2 regions of the Caballeronia eucalypticola genome follow, and region 2 is predicted to be linked to the other one. Evidence: riboswitches for the same ligand, from Rfam matches in the RefSeq annotation. Region 2 holds a riboswitch; the other holds the start of a gene.
The links. A riboswitch is a leader RNA that binds a small molecule or an ion and turns the genes downstream of it on or off. The one in region 2 is predicted to bind FMN.
Positions count from the first base shown of each region.

Region 1 (10,189 bases), on a different contig from region 2:
GTCCCGAATTGGCTCGCCGCGCGCGGCAACTCATTCCCGGCATCGCGGTACTGTTTACGTCCGGCTATACGGAAAATGCGATTGTCCATGGCGGCCGGCTGGATGCCGGCGTTGAACTGCTCGGCAAGCCCTACACGCGGGAGGCGCTTGCGAGAAAGATCCGGCATGTTCTGGCAAATCAAACCCAGCGTGCCGCACTCAAGGTGGTGGCGGCGCCTTCGAGCGTACCGACAGCGGCCACGCTAAGTGTGCCTTCGGGACGCTCGCTAAGCATCTTGTTCGTTGAAGACGATGACCTGATCCGCTCCAATACGAGCGAGTTGCTCATGAGGCTGGGGCATGTAGTCCACGAGGCTGCCAACGCACAAACGGCTTTGGCACTGATTCAGAAAGAGGCGGTGGATTTGCTCATCACGGACGTTGGCTTGCCCGGTATGTCGGGCGAAGAACTCGCTATACAAGCCCGGGTTTTGCGCGGTGACCTGACTGTCATATTTGCAACCGGCCACGATCACGTTTCAAACGTGTCCGGATACTTTGTCTTGCGAAAACCCTACGACACCGCGAGCATCGCTGCGCTCTTGCGGCAGATGCAATGACCGCAGGAGGACATTTTCCCCCTTGCTTTCCCTTGCTATAAGCAAGCTTAGGAGGGTGCGTTGGCGGCAGGTGCCTCATCGGCTCCTGCCGCTTTCCGCAGGTAAGCACCAGCCAGTCGCCGAAGCTCTTCTTCAGACGCATCCTCAATCCCGATCAGATGATTGTCCGCAGACCGGTGAGACGCAAGCAGCTCATTGAGTTTCAGGTGAAGCGCCACGCTGTCTTTGTTCTGGCCTTGCTGGATCAGGAACACCATGATGAACGTGACGATGGTCGTCCCGGTATTGATCACCAGTTGCCAGTTCTCCGAGTAGTGGAAAATCGGCCCGGTCACTGCCCAGATCACAACGCTGATAACCGCAAGGCCGAACGCCACGGGAGAGCCGGTCCAGCGGGTCACGGCGCTCGCGAAGATATCGAAGGCGCGGGTAACGGGGTGACGGGTCGCGTAAGCGGGACTCGATGTGTCAGGGACAGTGCCCAGCGCGTCCGTTGACGATTGCAATTGCGGGCCTGGGTGCGAAGTTTCCTTTCGCATCGCTTTCTCCTGTTGTCTGTGCTTCGTGTCCATCGAAGCATCAGCAAAAATCATTCCGGATAAGCGCTGCGTGAGGAGTGCCGTCTTGCGAGTTGGGTCGCATGACCTCAAGTCGGCGCAATCATGACGAGGCGCTTTCAGGCACCCTCAGGCTCCCCTCTGGCACCTTTAAGCGCCTTCAGGCAGCGCGGCCAGTTGAGAGACCGGCGAGACCACGATAACGCCTAACTGGATTGCAAAAGCGACGGTCGACATCAGCAGGCATGCGCCTACGCCGGTCTGCGTTGCAAGCGCCGCGCCGAGCAACGCACCAACAGGACGCGCTCCATAAGTTGCGGTGCTCATGATGGCTGACACCCTGCCGAGCATGGCGTGAGGCGTGATTGCCTGACGCAACGTGGTTGAACCAATCGTCCACAGCACCGGACCGGCACCGAGCAAAAAGAAACTCACGCAGACCATCCATACTTGCGGAAAAAACAAGGTTGCGCTTATCAATAGAGATGCGAGGAAGCCGCACATAGGGCCGATAACGAGTGTCCGTCCAAAGCAGATTCGCCTCGACACTTCGGGTCCTGCCAGCGCGCCGGCCACCATGCCCGCACCATAGGCCGCCAGGCTCACGCCAATCACCCATGACGACATATGCAGGCGGTGCGCCGCGTAAGCCACGTAGACTGCCTGCAACACGAAATAGCCCAGGTTAAAGAAAACTGCGGTCAGGAGAATGGGACGTAGCAGCGGGTCGCGGAATACGAACGCGGCGCCCTCGCGGACCTCGGCGAGAAAATGCCTGCCGGTTCTGGGCAGATGCGCCGAGACCGGCAGTGCGCGTAACAGCACAACGGCGAACGCCGACAGCATGGTCGCTAATGCATAAGCCCACCCCGCTCCCACGGAGCCCACGATCACTCCGCCTATCGCGGGACCGGCCGAATACGCCACGCTTCTGGCCAACTCGATGCGGCCATTCGCTGCCGGCAGTGCATCGCGCGGGACGAGAGAGGGAACGAGCGAAGGCGCTGCAACGCTGTAAGCGACCGTACCCGCTGCGCCGATAAAACCGCAGACAGCAAGCATCGGCAACGTGAGGAGATGGGCTCCGATCAGCAGGAGGATCGTAATCATTGCCAGCACGCGAACGGCTTCTGCGCTTGCCATCAGTCCACGTCGGGAATGACGGTCGGCATAGACGCCCATCGGTAATGAGAGGAGCAGAAAGGGTAATGTCTGGGCGGTTTGCAGCAAGCCGGTTTGCGCGGCGCTTGCGCCTAGCAGGAAAACTGCAACTAGCGGTGCGGCGGCAAGACTGATCTGCTCGGCGGACTGCGCCAGCAGATTCGACCAGGCTAATCGATGGAATGCGGACGGCAGGATAATGCGGAGAGCGCGCTTGTTAAGCTCGTTTTGCGAAGAAGGCATGAAGTGGGACTCCTTGGGAGGTGGCCCAATCATCATGGTGCGCAGGGACGCACGATACGCCCCGGATCTTGCGCTTACGTTCGGCAACGTTCAAATGCTAACGATTGCGTCGTGGACGGTCAGTGGTAGTCGTCTTCCAACTGGTGCCGTACTGTCGCGAGCCGTTTACTCAGGCGAGAAAGCATTTCCTCGGCCGACATGTAGTCGCCGCTGCGCTTAGCGTCGTCCCGTGACGCGAGTCCTCGAGCAACGAACTCACTATGCTGCTGGCGACGCAGGATCTTCTCGCGAATCGCTTGTTTGACAAAACCGGAGAGACTCACCTTCCTGCAAGACGCTTTCGGCTGCCTCGCGCAATTCTGGTTCGACTCGTACAGACGGGAAAGTGGCTGTTTTCATGATTCACGCTCCATGGGGTCATGTGTTTTGGAAATGAATGCAAGCAAATCCGATTAGAGGCAGCACTGGATCAGGCAGCTTCCGCATCCCGAGCATGCTGTCATTGCAAAAAGCGCCACGCAGGCTGACATCCCCGCGTGGCGCTTTTGAGTTTGCATCCGACCTACATCATCGGACGTTTGCCAGCGCTGCGATCTTACGAATGGTATCGGCGCAAGCAGTAGCCGCCTCAACGCCCTTCACGACGAAATGCTCGTGGAAGAACTTCGTGTGTTCTTCGCCAGAGTGAAAGTGATGCGGCGTCAGTACAGCGGACAAGACCGGCGTGCCCGTTTCCAGTTGCACTTGCATCAAGCCGTTGATGACAGCCTGCGCCACGAACTCGTGCCGATAGATACCGCCATCGACCACAAGACCCGCTGCAACAATAGCCGCGTAACCGCCGCGTTGAGCGAGCAGCTTCGCATGCAGGGGGATTTCGAAAGCCCCGGCGACTTCGTAGAGATCGATGTCATCGCGGCTGAATCCCTGGGCCTGGATGGCGCTAAGGAAGGACGCTTTGCATTGGTCGACAATGTCGCGATGCCAGCACGATTGAATGAACGCGATGCGTGCACGGGACTTGGCTGCCGAGCTAACGGCAGGATTACTTTCGAGGGTCGTTGCGAGCGTCATAAATTTAAGCCTGTTTGTGTGAACAGGGCGAAGGACGGCACGTCTCCTCTAACGCAAATGCTTTCGCGCGAGCGGACACATGCCATCCCGTTCTCTTTCATCCGGACTATGACCGTCGGCCCCGGAATCAAACCGGGTCTGCTGACCTTCGCGTTTCGCCACGCCTTCACGCAAAATGGACGGAAGATTCAAGGCAAAACACAAAGCGCTCGCGGGCTACGCGCAGAAGCTGTACGCGATTACCGCCGGTGGGGAGTTTCACCCCGCCCCGAGAACTCGTTCTTAGTGAACGGAACGTAAATTATCACGATTTTTAAAAATACGCCGTACTTAGCTAGCTATTCAACGACGGCAATGGGGTTTCTTCCGAACCATCATGCCCACGACGGGCACTCGCTAAGCCTTCCCGCGCCAGGGAACCAACCGCCGCTCCAGGGCGCGCATACCGAGATCGAAAGTCCACGCGATCAAGCCGATCAGCACGATCCCCATCACCACGACATCGGTTCTGAGAAAGCTCGACGCGTTCAACACCATCTGCCCAAGTCCAGCCGTTGCCGCCACCATTTCGGCCGCGACGAGCGTGGTCCAGCCAAATCCGATCGCAATCCGCAAGCCGGTCAGGATCTCGGGCAACGCGGCGGGCAGCACGACAAACCGCACAACCTGCGCGAAGCTCCCGCCAAGTGAATACGCAGCGTTCACCTGCTCGGCGGTTGCGCTTCGCGCACCGGCGCGTGCAGCCATCGCGATCGGAGCGAAGCAAGCGAGGTAGATCACGATCAGCTTCGCGGTTTCATCGATACCGAACCAGATCACGACCAGCGGCAAATACGCGAGCGGCGGCAGCGGCCGGTAAAACTCCAGGGGCGGATCGAGCAGGCCTCGCGCAATGCGGCTGACGCCCATCAGGATGCCGACAGGCACGGCCGTCACGCTCGCCAATGCGAACGCGCCGAACACGCGAATGGCGCTCCACAGCAAATGCTCGGACAGCGGCAAGCCGCCTTGAATACGGCCATTCCATGCGTCAATGAATGCGCTCCACACCGCTTGCGGTGAGGGCAGGAAAAGCGGCGCTACCCAATGAAATGACGTTGCCGCCCACCAGAGCGCGGCAATGGCTGCAACTGACAACACGCTCAATGCAGCTGTCGGACCTTCACCTGGAAGGCCACGACGCGGTTTGCGTTTTAGCTTAGGCCGCGACACGGCTGCAGCGGTTGGTAACGAGTCGATCGAACTCATCAGGTCACCTCCTGCAGCGTAGCGTGAGATCCGTCATGCAATCGTCGAACCAGCCGCTCGCGCCACTCGATAAATTCGGGCGACGACTTCACCGCGCGGGCATCGCGAGATTCAAGAAACTGCCGCGCGAACGGTAATGTGTGGCTTTCCGCGATGCGTCCAGGACCCGGCGTCATCAAGACCAGCCGCGTGGCAAGAAACAACGCTTCCTCCACGCTATGCGTGATGAAGAAAATGGTCTTGCGGGTGCGGCCCCAGACATCGAGCACGAGTTCCTGCATGGTCTCGCGAGTCAATGCATCGAGTGCGCCCATGGGTTCATCCATCAGTAACACTTGAGGATCGCTGGCAAGCGCGCGTGCGATTCCCACGCGTTGCTGCATCCCGCCCGAGAGCGCGTAGACGCGCGCGTTCGCGTGCTTTTCCAGGCCCACCAGCGCCAGCGTCTCGCGCGCAATCTCACGACGCCGCGTGCGCCCGACACCTTGAAAACGAAGCCCGAGCGCGACGTTGTCGATAACGTCGAGCCATGGCATCAATGCATATTTCTGAAAGACGACGCCACGTTCGGCACCGGGTCCGATGATCGGCTCGCCGTTCAGCCGCGCCTCGCCGGCAGTCGGATCGATGAAACCTGCGAGACAGTTCAGCAGCGTCGTCTTACCGCATCCGGAAGCACCGAGCGCGACCACGAACTCACCGCTGTCGATCTGCAGATCGACGCCCTCCAGAGCGGCTGATGTCGCGCCTTCATAGGTCACGCCGAGGCCGCGAATGTCCAGCGTGCTCATCGCGATGCTTGCTGCACGAAGCGCGGGTCAACGCCAACCGAATAGTCGGGCAGCAGGTTCTGGATCGTGCCTTGCGTCTTCAGGAAGGCTGCCGTTGCCGCCAGCGACTTCGCCGCGCCCGACTGAGCGCCACCGCCAAGCCAGGCCGGCGAAGCCTGCTCGGCGAGGGTCGGGAAGGCATACAGCGCGAGACTCGCAGGCACGTCGGCAGCCGTTGCTCCCGATTCCTGCGCTACACCTTCAACTTCCTTCGACCCGGCTGTCCAGGCGGATTTATTGTTCCGATACTGCGTGTCGGTCGCGGCAAGCACCTTGACGAGGTTAGTCACGAACGCTTCGTTATCCTGGGCAAATTTGCGGCTGACGGCGAAACCGTCGAAGGTCGCCTTGCCGGTTTCCTTCGCAACTTCACCCGACGTAATCAGCACCTTGCCGTTCTTCTTGACCTTCGCCAGCACCGGATCCCAGATATAAGTGGCGTCAATGTCGCCGCGTTCCCAGGCCGCAGCCACTTCAGGCGGCCGCAGGTTCAGGATCTTCACCGTCGACGGATCGACGCCGGCATTTTGCAGTGCGACAAGCGCATGGAAGTGCGAGGTGGAGACGAACGGCAGGCCAATCTTCTTGCCTTTGAGATCGCTTATCTTCGTCACGCCGGAGCCGTCGCGGGCAACGAGCGCTTCGGCGTCGTTGATGTTGTCGAGGATCCAGAACAAGGAGATGTCCACGCCTTGCGAGAGGCCGGCCGCGATCGGGCTGGACCCGGCTTCGCCCAGTTGAATCGACCCGGACGCGAGTGCGCGGATTACGTCGGCACCGCTGCCGAGCTTGCGATACGTCACCTTATAGCCCGTCGCTTTTTCCACTGCGCCGCTTACTTGAGCGTAGCGCCACGGTACGACCATGTCCTGGTAACCGATCACGACTTCGCGCGATTGAGCATGAGCGGCGCTGGCGGCTACGGCGAAAAGTGCAACCCCGGCGCACGCGCGGAGAGAGGAGAAAAAGCGTTTCATCGGAAGCCCCGGTTCAAGAGTGTCTTGTGGAAGGGTTTCGACTATAAGCAATCGGCGCTCAAGCGGTTAGAAGCATTCGTGCGTTGCAAATGACGTTGTTCAAGCGTTGCTTTTCATGTTGCGTTGGAAGGTTTTACTCAGTGCTTCATACAGTCCTCAGGCGTTTTTCAAACGTGCGCGTGAGCCGCGAAATGGGATAGCAGTAGGCGAAGAAAATCACGAGTGTCGCGACGTAGGTCAGCACCGTAAAGCTGCTGCGCGCGACCGTGCTGCTGGCGATCTGCGCGGTGTCCAGCAAGTCGTGAATGCCGACCAGCGATGACAACGCGGTCCCCATGGTGATGATGGCGTACACGTTCATCCAAGGCGGCAACATGCGGCGTATGCATTGCGGCACGACTATCTTCAGCAGGATCTGCGAACGGGAAAACGCAAGCGAAGCCGCCGCTTCCCATTGCGCTGAAGGGATGGAGGACACCGCGCCGCGAAATACTTCCGCTATGTTCGCGCTTGCCGGGAGAGCGAGCCCGAGCATGACCTTGAGCCAGTCGGGAAACGGCACGATGGCGCCGAACACATGGATCTCGAAGGGAAACACATAGGTGGTGAAGTAGATCAGCACGAGCCACGGCGCGTTGCGAAACGCGACAATCCACACTCTCGCCAGCTTCCCGACGAACGATTTCGACATTGCGAGCGCACCCGCGAGCAGGCCGATCAACGTTCCTATGAAGATTGCGCCGATACTGATCAGCACGTTCATCGCAAAGCCGTGCGCCAGCGCCGGCGCCCATTCGACGAGGCGTGCCAGCGTCTCGCCGCGCGAGCCGGTATCGGGCGCGAGCGACCACAATACGGCGCCCGTCGCCAGCACGCCGAGTACGGCATAGAGACCGGGCGGCAAGCGGTTGAGGTTGAGCGCGAGCTTGCCCACGGTGGAAGCCGAATCAGTAGCCATAACCGGGAATCCTGTAACGGCGCTCGAGCCAGCGGCCGGCGAGCGTGACGAGCCAGGTGAGCACGCCGAAGAACGCGAGAATCAGCAGCATCAACGCGAGCACGTTGTCGCGCTGGGTCCAGATCATGATGGACTGGTAGGTGACGTCGCCCACCGCAATCGCCGATGCCACCGCCGACGCTTTCACCAGTTCCACCATGTTGTTAGCGAGTGCCGGCAGCGCCGCGCGCAACGCGAGCGGCAGCTCGATGCGCCAGAAACGGGTGGCGCGGCTAAAGCCGAGCGAAGCCGCGCCTTCCAGTGTTTGAGAAGGCAGTGCGTCAAATCCGGCACGCAGTGCTTCGGCGTGAAACGCCGCCTTGTGCAGAGACAACACCAGAACGACCCAGAAGAACGGCTTGAACGGGTTATCGATACCGCGCGCATGCAGCCACTGCGTAATCAGCATGTTGAGCACGAGAAACGCGCAGTAGAGCTGCACCAGCGTGGGCGTATTGCGGGTGACTTCAATGAAACAGCGCGCCAGCCCGGCGATCAGCCGGTTGCGCCCGCGCAGTGCGAGCAGCAGCACGAGCCCGGCAATGGCACTGGCGGTCATGGTCGAAACGATGATCTCGATGCTGACACCCAGCCCCTGCACGAACGGCACGCGCTCGTAGTCGTCGAGCAGGAAGCGGTAGTCGAGCCCGATGCGCGCTGTCGCCGTAATGAAGCCGTGCAGCAGCGTCTCCATGCTAGTTCTCCGCGGGCAATTGGCGGTGCCACTCGGCCAGCGCGGGCGACGGCGGGTTGAGGCCGTTCTTCGCCTCGGTCGCAATAAACCAGCCGTTACGATGCAGATCGCGCACGAATGTATCGAGTTTGGCGGCGGTGTCGTGTTCGCCCTGACGGACCCAGATCACCGACGGCGCGGGTTCTATCTCAGGTTGCAGCACGCGGTAGTCATGCCACTCAGGGTCACTCTGCAATAGCGGATAAAGCAGTGGCGCAGCGTCATGAACGGCTGCGACACAACTGCCGCCACGCAACGCAAGCAGCGACTGGGAAGCGCCTGGAAAGGCTCGCGGGATCGCGCCGTAGCGTTCGACTACCGGGCGGATATAACTGCTGCCCTGCGAGATGCAAACCGGCTTGCCGCGCAGGTCTTCCCAGCGCGTAATACCGCTTGTTTTAAGGGTGATTGCCGTTCCGCCGACGCGGTAATAGGGCGTGGCCACGTGATCCAGAATCTCGCCGCGCTGGGCGTTGTACTCCATGTTCGCGATCAGGATGTCGACCTTGCCCTGCTGGAGAAACTGAACCCGCGTGGAAGGCAACACCGACACCAGTTGCACCTTCGCGCCCAGGCGTTTGCCGAGTTCGTTCGCGAGGTCCACGTTAAAACCCCGGGGTTGTTGCGTCGCGGGATCGAGTGAACCGAACGGACTGCCGCCGATCAGCACACCGACCGCAAGTTCGTGACGGGAGTTGATTTTGTCGAGGGTGGCATCCGCGTGTGCGGCAAAGGATGCTGCCGTGGCCGATGCGAGCAGGAGAGGCGTAAGCAAGCGGCGCAGGTTCGTCAGGGTCATGGCGTTGCATAGGATCGGGAGAGCCAGACAGAATAGTTAAGCGCCTGCGGGTCTCCAAGGAAGCGAATCTGCTAAGCAAATTACCGGGGCAGCGGATAAGGGTCTTAAGAGCTACGCGGAGAGTGGAGCGCATCCTTAGCAAGGAGGCTGCTATCGATTCGACGAATGCTTGGTTATCGAAAAAGGGCGCGGTTCTTAAAATCTTCGTTCCAGCATGCTTTTGTGCGCTCGAGAATTAAGAAGGAACCCCGCGATGACACAGTTGATTCGTTCGAGACGTAGGGTCAGCGCTCCTGCAGCAACGCCCGTGGAGGCCGCATGAGTCTGCTAGCACTCGCGCTCGATCCGCTTCAGGACTCTCAACCCCTCGCCTATGCGCCAGCGCGACCGGGCGCTGCGGGAAGCGCCGATCCCGTGCTCGTTTCGTTGCGCGACGTCCACCTCTCTTATGGGACGGTGCCAGTGCTCAAGGGTATCGATCTGCGCGTGCGGCGCGGCGAAGCCGTCTCTATCATCGGACCATCCGGCTCCGGTAAGTCCACGCTTCTACGTGTGATCAACGGCCTTATCGCGCCGCAGCAGGGCGAAGTGCATGTCGATGGAATCGATGTCCGCGCGCAGCATACCGATGCGCAGAAGATTGCGCTGCGCAAGCGCATTGGCTTCGTGTTCCAGCAATACAACCTGTTTCCGCACTTGAACGTGCTTGCCAACCTCACCATTGCGCCCATGAGTGTGCTTGGGCGAAGCCGCGCGGAAGCCGAGCACGACGCGCACGCTCTGCTTGCGAAGGTCAGGTTAGCTGACAAGGCCCATGCGTATCCGGGCGAGCTATCTGGCGGGCAGCAGCAGCGTGTTGCTATTGCACGGACATTGGCCATGCGTCCCGACCTGATTCTCTTCGATGAAGTGACCTCTGCACTCGATCCTGAGACGGTGGGTGAAGTGCTGACGGTGATTGGCGAACTCGT
Region 1 covers NZ_JBLKRU010000007.1:224,165-234,353, forward strand. Annotated here, with positions in the region: gene ACMX25_RS11375 (hybrid sensor histidine kinase/response regulator) at 1-599, shown strand, start outside; gene ACMX25_RS11380 (low affinity iron permease family protein) at 647-1,138, opposite strand; gene ACMX25_RS11385 (MFS transporter) at 1,307-2,560, opposite strand; gene ACMX25_RS11390 (YlcI/YnfO family protein) at 2,819-2,959, opposite strand; gene ACMX25_RS11395 (6,7-dimethyl-8-ribityllumazine synthase) at 3,128-3,634, opposite strand; FMN riboswitch at 3,720-3,914, opposite strand; gene ACMX25_RS11400 (ABC transporter permease subunit) at 4,031-4,882, opposite strand; gene ACMX25_RS11405 (taurine ABC transporter ATP-binding protein) at 4,882-5,673, opposite strand; gene tauA (taurine ABC transporter substrate-binding protein) at 5,670-6,689, opposite strand; gene ACMX25_RS11415 (amino acid ABC transporter permease) at 6,835-7,647, opposite strand; gene ACMX25_RS11420 (ABC transporter permease subunit) at 7,637-8,380, opposite strand; gene ACMX25_RS11425 (transporter substrate-binding domain-containing protein) at 8,382-9,218, opposite strand; gene ACMX25_RS11430 (amino acid ABC transporter ATP-binding protein) at 9,537-10,189, shown strand, end outside.
Region 1: linked by a shared signal. The riboswitch ahead of ACMX25_RS11395 (6,7-dimethyl-8-ribityllumazine synthase) and the one ahead of ribB (3,4-dihydroxy-2-butanone-4-phosphate synthase) in region 2 are both predicted to bind FMN.

Region 2 (10,189 bases):
AAATCTCGCCTCCGGGCACCAGTTGTGGAGCCTGACGGCTTCCGGCGACTCCACGATCAAAGCAATCAAACGATATTCATAGATTCGCTCTTCGGCCATCGCAGCCTCCACCAAGGCTGCGTGAGTGGGCCGAACAGCGAGCCGATTAGCCAGCGCGCAACGTCGGGTCGACGGCTGCGCGCCAACTAAGCGCTTGCGCCCGCTGATCCGCGAAGAACGAAGCCCACGTGCTTTGCGCTGCTGCCGTACGGCTAGCAGTAAACGCCGCATACTGACTCGCAATTCCCGCCTCGAACGCGCAAAACTGGTCCTTTGGTAGCTTGCCGCGTTTTTGCGCCACGTAAGCATCGAGAAACGCCGTATACACGCCCTGCGCGTCCGTGCCGTAATCGACTGCGCTCCCGCCGCACATGGACTGGAGCGCGGCCAGGGACGGCGCTCCCATTGATCCTGCAACATCTGGCGCGGATATACATCCGGCCAGCGTCAGCGCGCCGAGCGCACCCGCCACTAACATCTTTCGCATCGCGTTACTCCTTCATCCCCAGTGCCTACAGTATCGGCCGGCGGCCAGCTTCGCGCCACTCGACCGAGCGGCCTATGAGCCCAAATACGATCAAAAACGACCGCAACCTGCACTTTTCCGGCAAAACGCAGTAATAGCGGCGCGTTAGCCACTCAGACGACTTTACATTTTCGTTTTTGTTCGTTAAATTTCGAATTCGAACATTAGTGTGTTCCGACGGAGTTTTCCGTTGGTGGCCATGGGGCGGACAAGCGATGCAAAGCAATCTTTACGATGTGCTCGTGGTGGGCGGCGGGGTCAACGGCACGGGTATAGCGCGGGACGCGGCGGGCCGTGGCCTCACCGTCATGCTGTGCGAAAAGGACGACCTGGCTTCGCACACGTCGTCGTCGAGTACGAAGCTCATTCACGGCGGGCTTCGTTATCTCGAATACGGCGAATATCGGCTCGTGCGCAAGGCGCTCCAGGAACGTGAAGTGTTGCTGCGCGCGGCGCCGCACATCATATGGCCGTTGCGTTTCGTGATGCCGCACATGCCGAACCTGCGCCCCGCCTGGATGATCCGCGCCGGCCTGTTCCTCTACGATCACCTTGCGCGCCGCGAATTGCTGCCCGGCTCCCGGGGCATCAAAATGCGCCGGCACCCGGCGGGCGCTCCGCTTATCGACTCAATCAAACGTGGGTTTGTCTATTCCGACGGCTGGGTGGACGACGCTCGCCTCGTCGCGCTTAACGCCGTCGATGCGCAGGAACACGGCGCCGTCATCAAGACGCGCACGCGTCTGGTGAGTGCGCGGCGCGGCGAAGGCGTTTGGCATGCCGCGCTCGCCGACAACCAGGGCGCGACCTTTGAGATTCGGGCGCGCTCCATCGCAAACGCGGCTGGTCCGTGGGTCAGCGACCTGCTCAAGGATTCGCTCAACAGCAACACGCATACGCGCCACACCGTGCGATTGGTCAAGGGAAGCCACATTGTCACCCGGCGCCTCTTTGAGCACGAGCACGCGTACATTTTCCAGAATCCGGACAAGCGCATCATTTTCGCCATTCCGTATGAGCACGACTACACGCTGATCGGAACCACGGACCTCGAGTATCACGGCGATCCATCGAAAGTCGTGATCAGCCCGGAAGAAACCGCGTACCTTTGCGACTCCATCAATCGCTACTTCAAGAAGCACATCAGCCCGGCTGATGTCTGCTGGACCTACGCCGGCGTGCGCGGCCTGCTCGAGGACGAAAACGCGGAGAACGCATCGGCCGTCACGCGCGATTACCTGCTGGAACTCGACACGCCCGCGAACGAAGCGCCGCTGTTATCGGTGTTCGGTGGCAAGATCACCACGTTTCGCAAGCTGGCCGAAGAAGCCGTCGACAAGCTGGGGGCAGCGCTGCAATCGCCGGCGCGGAGTAAAACCTGGACCGAGGGCGCGCCGCTGCCGGGGGGGGACATTGCCAACGCCGACTTCGCGCTTTTTCTCAGCTCGTTCAAGCAACGCAACAGCTGGCTGCCGGGCGAACTCGCGCACCGTTACGCGCGGGCGTACGGAACGCGCGCTCAGAAGCTTCTAGGCAATGCCGGCTCGCTCGCCGACCTCGGCGAGGCCCTGGCGCCCGGCCTCTACGAAGCCGAACTCCGCTACATGCGCGACAACGAATGGGCGACCTGTGCGGACGACGTGCTCTGGCGCCGCTCGAAACTCGGCCTGCATCTGGAGCCGGGATCGCTTGAAGACGTGGTTCGCCGCATTGACGCGTGGTTCGCGTCGAGCAAACCCGATGCCGAGCTGCGGGAGACGTCACCCACGCAATCCACGCCGCCCACACCCGCACCCGCACCCGCACCCGCTCGCACGGTCGTTTAACGAGGGGTTGCCGCGAATAGCTACCCTGCGGCACCTCATAACGGTGTGACGATATCTTCGTTTGCCGCCAGTTGAGCGAATGCTAGTCTTGCCTTCACTCGTTCCCGCGCCGGTTCGCCGAGCGGGTCTGATCGACTGAACGATTGAAAGACTGGAGGCTCATCATGGTTGCATCGGCTTATTCATCGCTGGAACTCGTGCGCGAGTCGTTCGATGCGCGCGCGCCGGCCGAACACGCCGAGGCAACACAGGCGCGTGCGGCAAACACCGTGGCAAACACCCCGGCAAACGCGCTTCACACGCAGCCAACGGACGCGCAGGAAGCGAACGACGCGCTCGAATACCTGGTTGGCGTGAACCTCGCGCGGCTGCGCGCCGAACGCCAGCTCTCGCTCGATGCCCTCGCTCGCGCGTCCGGCGTATCGCGCGCCATGTTGGCGCAGATCGAATCCGGGCGTAGCGTGCCGTCCATCAAGGTACTGCACAAGATTGCGAGCGCGCTGAAGGTATCGGTGGCGGCGTTCCTGCGACGCCACGCGATCAATGGCATCGAATATTTGCCGGCTGAAGAGGCAACGCGGATGGTGACATCGAATGGACGCTTTTCCGCCCGGCCGCTGTTTCCGTTGAGCGCGCCTGCATCGGCGGAATTCCATGAACTGAGGATTGCGCCGCTGCACGCCGAACCCGGCAGCGCGCATCCACCCGGCACCACGATCAACCTGGTTGTGAGCGACGGCACGCTGGAAATTCGCGTGCATGACCGGGCGCAGTTGCTGGCCACCGGCGACGCCATTGTGTTCGACGCCGATCAACCCCACACGCTGCGCAATCCCGGCAACACGGAAGCGCGCGCGTACCAGGTGACGGTGAACGCGGAAACGCCGCCGCGCTGGCATGTTCCGGCCGATTCACGTCGTATCGACGATGCCAGCTAAGCAAGCTTGCCTGCAAGCTAGAGGCAGGCAGTACTGCAACATTGGCAAGTCTGCTGTATCCTGAAAATCGTCGCGTTTTTAAGTGTTTAGCGACAAGTCAGTACGTCTTCAGGGCGGGGTGCAATTCCCCACCGGCGGTATGCGAGCGGCGAAAGCCTCTCGCGAGCCCGCGAGCGCCTGTGAATGCAGCTTGCAAGTCATTGCGAGCCGCCCAGCGGGGTCAGCAGATCTGGTGAGATGCCAGAGCCGACGGTCATAGTCCGGATGGAAGAAGATGTGCAGACGGTCATGTCCGTTTCGCGTGTTTGCCGCGGCGCATTTGCGTCCGCGTTAAACCGGCGCTGTCGAATTGACGGCGTTGAAGACGCGTGTCGTTCTGTCTGTTTGCAATGCCCTGAAACGTTTTTCGCCCCATTTTCTTTTGCGAGAGCGTTTCACTCATGTCCGATTCAGTTTTCACCTCCCCGGCCACCGCCTTTGCCGATCTTGCGCAACTTCGTGCAGGTGAAGCGTCCGTTGCGATCCCTCATCGAATTGCCGCTGCCCTGCAAGCGTTGCGCGAAGGCCGCGCGGTCGCCCTGCTCGACGACGACGATCGCGAGAACGAAGCCGACCTGATTTACGCCGCTGAAAAGCTTGATGTCGAAGGCATGGCGCTGATGATCCGGGAGTGCAGCGGCATTGTGTGCCTGTGCCTTCCTGACGAGACCGTTCGCGCGCTCCACTTGCCGCCGATGGTCGCCGACAACGGCAGCAAATACGGCACGGCGTTCACGGTTTCTATCGAAGCACGCGAGGGCGTGACGACGGGCGTATCGGCCATTGACCGGCTGACCACGATCCGCGCTGCGATTGCCGATAACGCGAAGGCTGGCGATATCGTGAGTCCCGGCCATGTGTTCCCGCTGCGCGCGCAGCCGGGCGGCGTGCTGACCCGGCGCGGTCATACGGAAGGAACCGTCGATCTGGCTATCCTCGCCGGGTTGAAGCCAGCCGGCGTACTGTGCGAATTGATGAACCCGGACGGCACGATGGCGCGCGGTGCTCAGATCGATGCGTTTGTGAAGGAGCGCAACATTCCGGTGCTGACAATCGCCGAACTCGCCGATTTCCGGATGGTGCTTGCCGCCGCACGCGAACTTGCGGAAGAAACGGTTTAACGACGCATAGAAGCAATAAAAAAGCGCGGCCCTGAACAAAAGGGTCGCGCTTTTTATTTATGGGTTGTGGAAGAACCCGGCAAAAATCACACGGCTTCCGCCCTCAAAATCGCCGCGAATTTTCTATAAAGCCACACCGAGCAAGTTGCCCCCGTCGCCGTATAAAGCAGCGTGCCTACGCTTTGCACGACCATCAAACCCATGGTCAGGCTGCCGATAGACCCGGCCGTCGCCAGCATTTCCGCAACCACGGTCAGCACCGTCGCAATGCCGACGACCGGCAGGATCGCAAGCAAGGCGGCTGTCGTGATGAACCAGAAATGTCCGCGCGTGTCCTCCCAGGCGGCGCGCCACTGGATCCGGCCACCAACAGCCGTGTGCGGAAACAGCAAGGCAAGCCGCGCAGACACATAACTCACGCCGCAAACAACCAGCACCGCGAGCGTGGCGGCCGCGGCCATTGAGGTGCCGCTCGACAACCCCGCCAGCCGCAACCCGATCCAGGCGATCATGACCGCGAGCGCCGCGCCTACGTACCCCGCAAGTAACGCGATGCAGAGCAGGACATAGCGCCGGATACCGGCGTCCCAGAGGTGCATCGGCGCAGGCGTGGAGACCGGTGCGGCGGCAGATGCGGCGGATTCAGCGTGCAACTTCATCGCAAAGCGGACCACGAATACGGCCAGCACAGCGAGGACCAGCGTCTGTACGAAGGTGACGCCAAGGGAAATCAGCCCTTGAGTGAACCCCGCGGCGTGACCGGCGCTGCTGCTGGTCATGGCCGTGAGCGAACTGTCCGATGCCGCCAACCCGGAAAATTGCGCCTTGTATCCGGCGGTTCCGGTTGCGAGCACGGCGACGAACGCCACTAGAAATACGATCGGCATGTGTCGTACGGCGGAGGCGGCGTCGCGCCATGCGCCCGTCAGGCATTGGCGCAGCGTGATGTCTTCCATAAAACCTCGGTCGAAAAGCGTGATGAAGCGATAAAGCCGCGAATGCGGCTCGCACGACACGCTAGTCGGTTGAGGACGCCGGGTCAACATCCGGCACAGCCTTGGCGTGGGTATTCCCCATGCAGCACGCCACGCGAACTCAAATGGCATCCACCGCGGCCGCACGCGTTCCCTGCCCGCCGCGATCAAGCCGGGCCGCATACCAGGTCACGCCGAGCGCGACCACGGCCACCACGGCCGCGACCCACGGCAGCGAATCGAGCGGATGTCCCTGGCTCAACACCACGCCGCCCAGCCACGCGCCGCCGGCATTCCCCAAATTGAACGCGCCGATATTCAGCGTCGACGCCAGGTTCGGCGCGTGTTTCGCCGTCTCCACCACGCGCGTTTGCAGCGGCGGCACGGTGGCGAACGCAGCGATGCCCCAGATAAAGATCGTGATGGCCGCGAGCGTCTGGTTATGGCTGGTCTTCGCGAAGATAGCCATGATGATCGCGAGCGCGACGAGAATGCCCATCAGCGATGGCATCAGCGCCCGGTCGGCCAGTTTGCCGCCAATCGTATTGCCGATCGTCAATCCAACCCCGAACAACACGAGCACCAGCGTGACGCCATGTGGCGAAAATCCGCTGATCTGCTCGAGGATCGGCGCAATGTAGGTGAAGACCACGAACACGCCGCCGAAACCGAGCACGGTCATTGCCAGCGCGAGCCAGACTTGGGGCTCCTTCAGCACGCGCAGTTCGCGGCCGAAGTTCGACGGCCCCGAATCGTGCTTGTTCGGCACGAGCGCTGTCACGCCGACCAGCGACAACACGCCGAGCGCCGCCACGACCCAGAATGTCGTGCGCCAGCCGAATTCCTGACCGATAAACGTCCCGAACGGCACGCCGAGCACATTCGCGAGCGTGAGCCCGGTGAACATCAGAGCAATCGCGCTGGCGCGTTTTTCAGCCGGAACCAGCGACGCCGCGACCACCGCGCCAATGCCGAAAAACGAGCCGTGCGCGAACGACGTCACCACGCGGGCGATCATGAGCATCGAATAACCGGGTGCAACGGCGCACAGCACATTGCCGACGATAAACACGCCCATCAGCAATTGCAGCGCGAGTTTGCGCGGCATTTTTGCAGTCAGCACGGCGAGCAGCGGCGCGCCCACGGCGACGCCCAGCGCGTAGCCGGTGACGAGGAATCCCGCCGATGGTATCGATACAGCCAGATCGCGGGCGACATCGGGCAGCAGCCCCATGATGACGAACTCGGTCGTCCCAATAGCGAACGCGCTGATCGCGAGCGCCAGAAGTGGAATAGGCATGAAGATCCCCTAGTTTGAGAATAAGGAAAGCGATGTCACGAATTCGATGACCACGCCCGGCGCAAGCTGCACGAACACTTGCCGTTCGCGGACGAGCGGAACCTCGGCTTCGGAAAACGGGATCGCGTGTTCGTGCAGGCGTGCGAGCAACGCCTGCCATTCGGCCGCGCTTTGAACCCGCAACGCCAGGTGATCGATGCGCGTGGCCGCCCGGCCACCGGGCGGCGAAGCCAGCACCGAGCCGCTTTCGATCAAATGCACGGCGGGCGTGTCATCGAGATAAAGCCAAAACCCGCCTATGCCGAATGGCGGGCGCGGGCCGACTTTCATGCCGGCTATATCGACGAGAAAATGGCGGATCGGCTCGCAATCGGGCGCGACGATCGTGACGTGATCGAGTTTCATCGGATGTTTCCAGCAAATTCGGGCTGCACAGTCAACCTCATACACTGCAATGCACCAAATTTTGCGCGCCCAGGAACGTTTTGATAATTGGCGTAGCATTTGAACCATTATCAAAAGCAAATTGAGAATCGCAATGGATCGACTCGGCGACATGCGCCTGTTCACTGAAGCCGCCGCGCTCGGCAGCTTGTCCGCGGCGGGGCGCAAGCTGGGTTTATCGCCGGCGGCGGCCAGCGCCCGGCTGCTCAAGCTGGAGAAATCGCTCACCGCGCGGCTGTTCGAGCGCACCACGCGCCAACTCAGGCTCACCGACGAAGGCCGGCTTTATTTGCAGCATTGCCGGATCGCGCTGCAGGCTATCGACGACGGCGAAGCCGCGCTGCACGCCGGCCAGAATCTCGTGCGCGGCAAGGTGCGGATCTCGGCCACATCGGATTTCGGCCGCAACCTGCTGTGCCATTGGCTCGATGAATTCAGCCGCCTGTATCCGGATGTGAGCTTTTCGCTGACGCTGTCGGATTCGGTATCGAACCTGCTGCTGGAAGAGATTGATCTGGCGATTCGCTTTAACCGGCCGTCGGAGGGCAATCTGATTGCCCGTCGGCTGGCGCCGAACCGGCGTGTGCTGTGCGCATCGCCGGAATACCTGGCGCGGCACGGCGAACCGAAAACGCCCGCCGATCTCGCCGCGCACACGTTCACGGTGCTGGTGACATCGACGGCAACGTTCAACGAGTTCCAGTTCGTCCGCGGCGACGAGCGTTTCACCCACACCGTGCCGCTCAGCGAGGCCTGGGAAACCAACGACGGCGCGCTGACCCGCGCCTGGGCGCTGGCCGGTCAGGGCATTGCGCACAAATCGATCTGGGATATAGCCGCCGATGTCCACTCCGGCGCGCTGAAAATTTTGCTGGCAGACTGGTGTTCGAACGAGGCGGCTGTCCACGCTGTGTATCACTGCAACCGGTATAGGGCGCCACGGGTGCGCGTGCTGCTGGACTTCCTGATCGAACGCTTCGACCTTGCGACGGCGGAATTGCTCGGCGACCTGGCCTACCCGCCCGGCCAGCAGGGTCACGAAGTCGAGCGGACGCTATAATATCAAGCTAACCGTCGAGTGCTGCAACGTGCAAATTTCGGCCAATTCAAGCGAAATAGGCCTAAAGCAGCGTTAAAAGCCGACGAAACGAAACAGATAATTCCCTTCAACGCATTAAATACCGCGCCCCCAGACTAATCACTGCGACCGGCGAAATTCATGACCAAGAAAGTGTATGTAAAGACCTTTGGCTGCCAGATGAACGAGTACGACTCCGACAAAATGGTCGACGTGCTCGGCGCAGCCAACGGCCTCACCCAGACGTTCACGCCGGAAGACGCCGACGTCATTCTCTTCAACACATGTTCGGTGCGCGAAAAAGCCCAGGAAAAGGTTTTCTCCGATCTCGGCCGCGTGCGCGAATTGAAGGAAGCGAATCCGAACCTGATCATTGGCGTAGGCGGTTGCGTGGCGAGCCAGGAAGGCGCAGCGATTGTGTCCCGCGCGCCGTATGTGGACCTGGTGTTCGGCCCGCAGACGCTGCATCGTCTGCCGGACATGATTGCGAAACGACGTTCCACCGGACGTTCGCAAGTCGACATCTCGTTCCCGGAAATCGAAAAATTCGATCATCTGCCGCCGGCGCGTGTGGATGGCCCGAGCGCGTTTGTATCGATCATGGAAGGTTGCAGCAAGTACTGCAGCTATTGCGTGGTGCCCTACACGCGCGGCGAAGAAGTATCGCGACCGCTGGATGACGTGCTGACCGAAATCGCCGGTCTCGCCGACCAAGGCGTGCGCGAAGTCACCATGCTGGGGCAGAACGTGAATGCGTATCGCGGCCCAGTGACACAGCATTCCACGGATATCGCGGATTTCGCTACGCTGATTGAATACGTCGCGGAGATTCCGGGTATTGAGCGGATTCGCTACACCACGTCGCATCCGAAGGAATTCACGCAACGCCTGATCGATACATACGCGAAAGTGCCGAAGCTCGTGAGCCACTTGCACTTGCCCGTGCAGCACGGTTCCGACCGTATTTTGATGGCCATGAAGCGCGGTTATACCGTGCTCGAATACAAGTCGGTGATCCGCAAATTGCGCGCGATTCGTCCGGATTTGTCGCTGTCTACCGACATGATTGTCGGGTTCCCGGGCGAGACGGAAGATGACTTCCAGAAGATGATGAAGCTCATCGACGAAATGAGTTACGACACCAGTTTCTCGTTCATCTACAGCCCGCGTCCGGGCACGCCGGCTGCGAACCTGCACGACGACACCCCGCGCGAAGTGAAGCTCAAGCGTTTGCAGCATTTGCAGGCGACCATCGAGGCGAACGTGGCGAAGATCAGCCATTCCATGCTGGGTTCGGTGCAGCGCATTCTGGTGGAAGGCCCGTCGCGCAAGGATCCGAGCGAACTCGCCGGACGCACGGAGAATAATCGCGTGGTGAATTTCCCGGCGCCGATCTCGTCGCACAAGCGGCTGATTGGCCAGATGGTCGATGTGGAAATCAACGTGGCGTATCCGCATTCGTTGCGCGGCGAATTAATCATGACGCCCGCGACAACTCACTAAAACCGCAGCTTCGACAGGAACCCGACTCTAGCCTTGAAGACCGCTCAGCAGCACCTGGAATTCACCGCTCCGCGCGACGACAACGCGCGGCTCGCCAACCTGTGTGGCCCGCTCGACGAAAACTTGCGGCAGATCGAGCAGGCGCTCGACGTGACGCTGACGCGTCGCGGACACAAGATCACCATCCGCGGGCGCGGCGCGAAGGTTGCGCTGGCGGCGCTCGAGAATTTCTACAATCGCGCGAAAGACACGTTGTCGGTGGACGACATCCAGCTTGCGCTGGTCGAAGCGCGCAATGCGGCGCGGCATGGGTTGAATGCCAACAGGCCATCGAATAACCTGAATTCCGAGCCCGTCGATCCGCGTTTCCGTGGCGACCCCGATCATCCCTTCGATGAACC
Region 2 covers NZ_JBLKRU010000008.1:124,592-134,780, reverse strand. Annotated here, with positions in the region: gene ACMX25_RS12160 (hypothetical protein) at 1-82, shown strand, start outside; gene ACMX25_RS12155 (hypothetical protein) at 146-526, opposite strand; gene glpD (glycerol-3-phosphate dehydrogenase) at 781-2,391, shown strand; gene ACMX25_RS12145 (helix-turn-helix domain-containing protein) at 2,556-3,329, shown strand; FMN riboswitch at 3,430-3,609, shown strand; gene ribB (3,4-dihydroxy-2-butanone-4-phosphate synthase) at 3,770-4,489, shown strand; gene ACMX25_RS12135 (hypothetical protein) at 4,576-5,445, opposite strand; gene ACMX25_RS12130 (MFS transporter) at 5,585-6,763, opposite strand; gene ACMX25_RS12125 (VOC family protein) at 6,773-7,168, opposite strand; gene ACMX25_RS12120 (LysR family transcriptional regulator) at 7,302-8,267, shown strand; gene miaB (tRNA (N6-isopentenyl adenosine(37)-C2)-methylthiotransferase MiaB) at 8,427-9,788, shown strand; gene ACMX25_RS12110 (PhoH family protein) at 9,822-10,189, shown strand, end outside.